Regions from separate parts of the Tistrella mobilis genome, predicted to be linked through region 1. Evidence: riboswitches for the same ligand, from Rfam matches in the RefSeq annotation. Region 1 holds a riboswitch; the other holds the start of a gene.
The links. A riboswitch is a leader RNA that binds a small molecule or an ion and turns the genes downstream of it on or off. The one in region 1 is predicted to bind thiamine pyrophosphate.
Positions count from the first base shown of each region.

Region 2: it holds a riboswitch for thiamine pyrophosphate, as region 1 does, so the genes downstream of both, P7L68_RS09495 (ABC transporter ATP-binding protein) here and thiC (phosphomethylpyrimidine synthase ThiC) in region 1, are expected to answer to the same signal.

Region 1 is NZ_CP121017.1:4,605,780-4,609,178, reverse strand. Features, by position in the region: gene P7L68_RS26385 (APC family permease) at 1-377, shown strand, start outside; partial or broken gene thiC (phosphomethylpyrimidine synthase ThiC) at 377-2,089, opposite strand; TPP riboswitch at 2,214-2,345, opposite strand; gene P7L68_RS26375 (2OG-Fe(II) oxygenase) at 2,396-3,055, opposite strand; gene P7L68_RS26370 (Asd/ArgC dimerization domain-containing protein) at 3,069-3,399, opposite strand, start outside.
Region 2 is NZ_CP121017.1:814,423-817,821, forward strand. Features, by position in the region: gene P7L68_RS09485 (ABC transporter substrate-binding protein) at 1-502, opposite strand, end outside; gene P7L68_RS09490 (ABC transporter permease) at 543-1,322, opposite strand; gene P7L68_RS09495 (ABC transporter ATP-binding protein) at 1,319-2,107, opposite strand; TPP riboswitch at 2,105-2,213, opposite strand; gene P7L68_RS09500 (DUF192 domain-containing protein) at 2,530-3,081, shown strand; gene P7L68_RS09505 (Hpt domain-containing protein) at 3,121-3,399, shown strand, end outside.

The DNA.
Region 1 (3,399 bases):
CGCGGATGATCTTCGCCCTTGCCCGGGCCGGTACCCTGCCGCGGGCGCTGGCGGGGTTGCGCGGCGATCAGCCGGTCAGGGCGGCCGGCGTGCTTGTCGTGGTGCTGCTGGCGGTGATCGCCGCCGACGCGGCCGGCTTCAGCCGCGTCGACGTGCTGCTCGGCATTGCCGGACAGAATTTCCTGATCCTCTACGGCGTTGCTGCGGCAGCCCTGTTCCGGCTGTCCGAGGCTCCGGGCATCCGGCTGCTTGCGGCCGCCTGTGTGGTTCTGGTCGCAGGCCTCGCCCTGGCCCAGGGCGGATCGGTGATCTATCCGCTGGTGCTGGCGGCCCTGGGTCTTGCCGTTCATCGCCGCCGGTCCCTGCATGCCGCCTAGCCTTTCATCAGGGCGGTCTCACGGATGTCGTGGGAGATGCGCATCGAACAGAATTTCGGCCCGCACATCGAACAGAACCGGGCTGATTTATGGGCGGCGGCCGGCAGGGTTTCATCATGCAGGCGCCGGGCCGTGTCGGGGTCGAGAGACAGGTTGAACTGGTCCTCCCAGCGGAAATCGAACCGGGCGCGAGAGAGGGCGTCGTCGCGCAGCCGGGCGGCCGGATGGCCTTTGGCCAGATCGGCCGCATGGGCAGCGATACGATAGGTCACCACGCCGGTGCGAACGTCTTCCCGGTCTGGCAGGCCCAGATGCTCTTTCGGCGTCACGTAGCAGAGCATGGCCGTGCCGAACCAGCCGATCATCGCGGCCCCGATGCCCGAGGTGATGTGGTCATAGCCGGGGGCGATGTCGGTGACCAGCGGGCCCAGGGTGTAGAAAGGGGCATCCCCGCAGAGCGCCATCTGCCGGTCGACATTCTCGCGGATCCTGTGCATCGGCACATGGCCGGGCCCTTCGACCATCACCTGGCAGTCGCGGGCGCGGGCGATGCGGGTGAGCTCGCCCAGGGTTTCGAGTTCGGCGAACTGGGCGGCATCATTGGCGTCGGCCACCGATCCGGGGCGCAACCCGTCGCCCAGCGAGAACGACACGTCATAGGCCCGGGCGATCTCGCAGATCTCGTCGAAATGGCTGTAGAGGAAATTCTCCGCCCGATGGTACTGGCACCAGCGGGCCATGATCGAGCCGCCGCGGCTGACGATCCCGGTCACCCGTCCGGTGGTGAGGGGGATATGGGCCGCCCTGACCCCGGCATGGATGGTGAAATAGTCCACGCCCTGTTCGGCCTGTTCGATCAGCGTGTCGCGATAGACCGGCCAGTCGAGCGCTTCGGCGATACCACCCACCTTTTCCAGCGCCTGGTAGAGCGGCACCGTGCCGATCGGCACCGGGCTGTTGCGCAGGATCCATTCCCGGATGCCGTGGATGTCGCGGCCGGTGGACAGATCCATAACCGTATCGGCCCCCCAGCGCGTGGCCCAGACCATCTTCTCGACCTCGTCGGCCATCGAGGAGGTGACGGCGGAATTGCCGATATTGGCGTTCACTTTCACCAGAAAATTCCGGCCGATGATCATCGGCTCGATCTCTGGATGATTGATGTTGGCAGGAATGATGGCGCGGCCGGAGGCGATTTCCTCCCGCACGAAATCCGGGGTGATATGACCATCCTCGCGGCCGAGATTTTCCCGGATGGCGACGAACTCCATCTCCGGTGTCACGACGCCGGCGCGGGCATAGGCGAGCTGCGTGGCGGCCCGCCCCGCCCTGGCACGGAGCGGCCGGTGGCGGATCGGGAAGCCCGGCATCCGGCAGCGGCCGGGTGACGGGGCATCCGGAGCGGGAATCGGGGCACCCGGGATCGTCTCGACATCGCCGCGTGCCAGAATCCAGGGGCTGCGGATCCGGGGCAGGCCCTCTTCCAGCCGGGGGGGCCGGTCGGGATCGGTATAGGGTCCTGAGGCGTCGTAGATCGGAAGCGGCGGCTCGCCGGCGGCGGGATCGAGCCGGACATCGCGCAGCGGCACCCGGATCTCCGGATGCAGACGTCCCGGCACATAGCGCTTCTGCGAGGCGGGCAGCGGGCCCATGGTCACCATGGGCGTATCGATCGGGTCGGCGGCGATCTCGGGGCGGTCGGTCGATGGCATGCGTGAGGCTCCACATCATCAGAGTGGAGACCCAGTTCGCGGACGGACGGGTGGGGGCTGCTCCGGAACGCGCTCGGGCAAAGGCCGAGACGACCGGGCCCGGGCGCCTTGCCGGGACATCCGGGCGGAGACGCGTACACCATCCCTACGCCAGTATGAACTGGATCAGGTTCGGCGGGTCTCTGCGCTGCGACGGCCTCAAGGGCTTCTGCCAGCAGACTCTCAGCCCCTTGTCGGGACTCCCCGGGTGAAGGCCTCTATTAGCTCAGCCGAAGATCGGCTCGTCAACCATGGGTTTGCAGCAGGTCAGACGAAGCCTGGTCCGTGTACCCAGGCGACGAAGCTGTAACGGCAACCGCGGGTGACCGGGGTGACCTCGTGAATGACATAGGAAGGAAAGGCAATTGCCGTACCACGGCGCCGGGGGCCGCTGATCGGCACGGCCTGGGGTTCCAGGATCAGGTCGCCGCCGTCGTAATCCTCGGGCGCCGAGAGCTGGATCGAGATGCCGAGCTTGCGGCGCCGGGCGCGCGGGCCTTCGCCGCGGTCGACATGGCGGATATAGCCGCCGGCGATCTCGGCATCATAGCGGGCGATCTGGAAGGCTTCATCGAAGCCGTCGAGCGCGAAGCCGAAACGGGTGCGGTTGAAGAGGGCGGTAACCTCGGCCATCCGCCGGTCGACCACGGCCGTCAGCTCGGGGTCGGGGCTGCTGTCGGCATCGAACCATAACACCCGCGACCGGCGGATGCCGGCCGATTGTACGCCCTTGACCAGGGAGGCATTGTGGCCGCCCCCGGCATCGAAGGCGGCGATCAGGGCGTCGCAGAGTGCGTCGTCGAAGACGCCGTCGAGGGCCGCGAAACCGGCGGGGCGCAGACCGCTTGCCGGATAGACGGCCTCGTCGCGGAGCGGGGCCGGCCGGAAGGCCGGCGAAGGAAGTTCGAAACGGTCGGCCGGCCCCATATGGATCTCCGGATCAGGCCTCGGATGTGCTGCCGAGGCGGGGGGTGAGGTGGTCGCGGAGCAGGGCCTCGGCAATCTCGACCGCGGTCAGCGCCTGGCCACGATGCAGGTTGTCGGCGACGATCCAGAGATCGAGCGCGCGCGCATCGCTCCGATCCGACAGCAGGCGCGAGACATAAACCGGCGCCTCGCCGACGATCTCGACCGGGGTGGTGGCGGCATCCTGGTCGGCCTCGCCGCCCGGTGCCGGAGCGGTGACCGCCAGATCGCGGTCGTCATGCAGCGCCGTCCAGGCCGCGGCCGGGTCGATCTCGCGCTCGAAGGTGACGGAGAGCGCGATGCTG
Region 2 (3,399 bases), 1.1 Mb from region 1:
GGGTGACGTCGTCGATGGTAAGCCCGGCACTCGCCAGCATGCGGCCGAGCAGCGCGTCCTCGAAACCTGCGACCGAATAGCCGATCCTGCGGCCCTTGAGGTCGGCCAGCGTCTTCACCGGGCCGTCGGCCAGCGTGATGATGCTGTTGAGCGGGGTGGCGACCAGGGTGGAGACCCGCTTCAGCGGCAGGCCTTCATGCACCATGGCGATCAGCTGCGGCTGATAGGTGATGGCAAGATCGGCCCGGCCGGCGGCGACCAGCTTGGGCGGGTCCGACGGATCGGCCGGGGCGATCATCTCCACCTCCAGCCCTTCCTCGGCGAAATAGCCCTTTTCCTGGGCGACCAGCAGGGGGGCGTGGTCGGGGTTCACATACCAGTCGAGCAGCAGGGTCAGCTTTTCGGCCGCCTGGACGGCCGGGGCGGCCAGGGTGGTGGCGGCAACCAGGGTGGCGGCCAGCACACGGCGCATGCCGCGCCGCGTGGGAACACGCTGCGTCATGGGGCATCTCCTCCGGGAGTGATGATATGGATGCGGGGTGTCAGCTTCGCTGGCCGCCGTCGAGCGCATCCGCCTGCCAGGGCATGGCGGCGCGCAGCGCCCGGTCGACCACGAGATAAAGAACCAGGGTCAGGACGACCAGCACGGCGAGGGCCGCGAACATCTGGTCGGTCTTCATCCGGCCGTTGGCATGCAGCATCAGATAGCCGAGGCCGGCGGAAGAGCCGACCCATTCGCCGACCACGGCCCCGATCGGCGCCACCGCGGCCGCGACCCGGAGCCCCGAGGCGAGGGCCGGCAGCGCGGCGGGCAGGCGGATGAGCAGCAGGCTGCGCCGGCGCGATGCGCCCATCACCCGGGCCATGTCGAGCCAGCCGGGCTCGGTGCGCCTCAGCCCGTCCAGAAAGGCGACGGCGACGGGAAAGAAGATGATCAGCGCGGCCATCACGATCTTGGGCGCATAGCCATAGCCGAACCAGAGGGTCAGCAGCGGGGCAAGCGCGAAGACCGGCAGGGCCTGGGCACCCACCATCACCGGCATCATCCAGCGACCGAGCCGGGGGGCGCCGGCGATCGCCAGTGCCGAGGTGACGCCGATGGCGGTACCGGCCCCGAGCCCCAGCGCGATTTCCAGTGCGGTAACCGCGGCGTGATCGGCCAGCAGCGCCCGATTGGTCCAGATCGCCTGCGCCACCTGATCGGGAGCGGGCAGCAGGAAGGGCGGAAGGTCCGTGGCGAGCACCGCCGCCCACCAGATCGCGATCAGCCCCGCAACCGCCACCAGACCGCGCCACCAGGCGCCCGAAGCCTGTCCGGTCATGACCGCACCTCCAGCACCGCCATCAACCGGGCGAGCCGGTCGCCCAGATCGGGGGCATCCACCGGGCGCGGCACCGGTCCGGGCGGCGCCGTGACTGCCATCGGCCGGGCCGGGTTGCCGGTCAGCACCACGATCTCGTCGCCCATGCGCAGCGCTTCCAGCGGATCATGGGTGACCAGCAGCACGGTGCGGCCGCGCAGCATGCGGCAGGCCAGATCCTGAAGCCCGTGGCGGGTGACGGCATCGAGCGCGCCGAAGGGTTCGTCCATCAGCACCACCGGCCGGTCTTCCATCAGCGTGCGGGCCAGGGCCACCCGCTGGCGCATGCCGCCCGAAAGAGCTGCGGGGCGAAGAGCGGCGGTGCCGGCCAGGCCCAGCCGGTCGAGCAGGTCGAGCGCCCGGGCACGATCGGCTCTCCGGCCACGCAGCCGGTCGCCCAGCGTGACATTGTCGATGACCCGCGCCCAGGGCATCAGCAGATCCTGCTGGGCCATCCAGGCGATCCGGCCATCGAGAGGCCGGCCGTCGGAGGCCGTGACCCGGCCGCGTTCCAGCCCCGCGACATCGAGGCCCGCGATCAGGCGCAGCAGCGTGGTCTTGCCCGAACCGCTGGCGCCGAGCAGCGCCGTGATACGGCCGGCGGTGATATCGAGGCTGAGCCCGTTGGTCACCAGCCGCCCGCCCGGGCGGATGGTGACATCGGCGAGATGCAGGGCAGGCGCCTGCACCCGGACCGCGGGCTCTGCGGTCAACGGATGGATGAGGGGACGAATGTCGTCGGGCATGGCATGCGCACTTGTTCCTCCGCCGGTGCGAACCGGATCAGGTTCAGGGGTCGTTCCGAACCGGGAACCTCTCAGCCGCCGCACCGCGGCTCCCCCCAAGTGAAGGCCGAACTATGCACCGGCGGTATCCAGGGTGCAAGATCCCATGGCGCACCTTGCGTCATGCGCGTGTTTTGGGGGGTATCGAGCGTTCCGGTTGCGCGCGACGCCGGGCCGGAGTATGACCGAAGACGCAGCCCGGCCGTCTTCCCGTTCGGATGACCCCGTCCGGAGGTCGGCCGCGGCGCAGGCTCCGCCACGTCCCCCGACCGCACCAAGCCGCGACGGCCGACGCGACGACCGCTTTCCGGGTGTATGTCCTGTACATCTCCGGGCAGGCAGGCGACGGTAACGGCCACGTGAGCCCCCGACGAGGAACGCGTATGCTGGACCAGGTCCTGAACCGGTGCCGTGCCGGCCACCGGGCATTGCTCTGTCTGCTGATCGCAACCATGATGCTGGCCGCAAACTGCGCCTGGGCGTGGCCGGCGGTGGCGGCGAGATCATGGCCGAGCGCGGTGATCCAGGCTCAGGCCCTGCCGGAACAGCCGCTGGAGCCGCTGGCGATCCGTCCGGCCGAGGGCGGCAAGGCGCGCATGTTCCGGGTGGAGGTCGCCCGATCGCACGAGGCGCGATCCATGGGGCTGATGTTCCGCTCCGATCTCGATGCCGATCGCGGCATGCTGTTCGTCTTCCCCGAAGGCAGCCAGCCGACCATGTGGATGCGCAACACCTATGTGCCGCTCGACATGCTGTTTCTGGACGCCGAGGGTGTGGTGGTCGACATCGCGGCCGATACCGTGCCGCTGACCGACACGCCCATCGGCTCCAAGCATGCCGCACGTGCGGTGCTGGAACTGAATGCCGGCACCGCCCGGCTGCTCGGCATCCGGCCGGGCGACACGGTGGTGCATGCGGAATTCCCGCTAGACTGATCGCCACGCCCCGAAAGAATGCCGGTGAAGGAGATGCCGGTGGAGATCTTCGACCTCGACCAGCTCAGATCCTATACCCTCGGTGACCGGGATCTCGAAGACGAGGTCTTCGGCCTGTTCGAGGCGGGGGCGTTGGACTATCTGGCGGCGCTGGATGCGGCTCTCGGGACCGGCGGCGAGCCCTGGCGGCGCGCGGCCCATGGCTTCAAAGGCTCCGCCGCCAATCTGGGAGCCAGGGCGCTGGCCGCCGAACTGGCCGCGGCCGAGCCGCTGGCGACGGCCGATGCCGCCGCCCGGGCGGCGGCGCTGCATGCCATC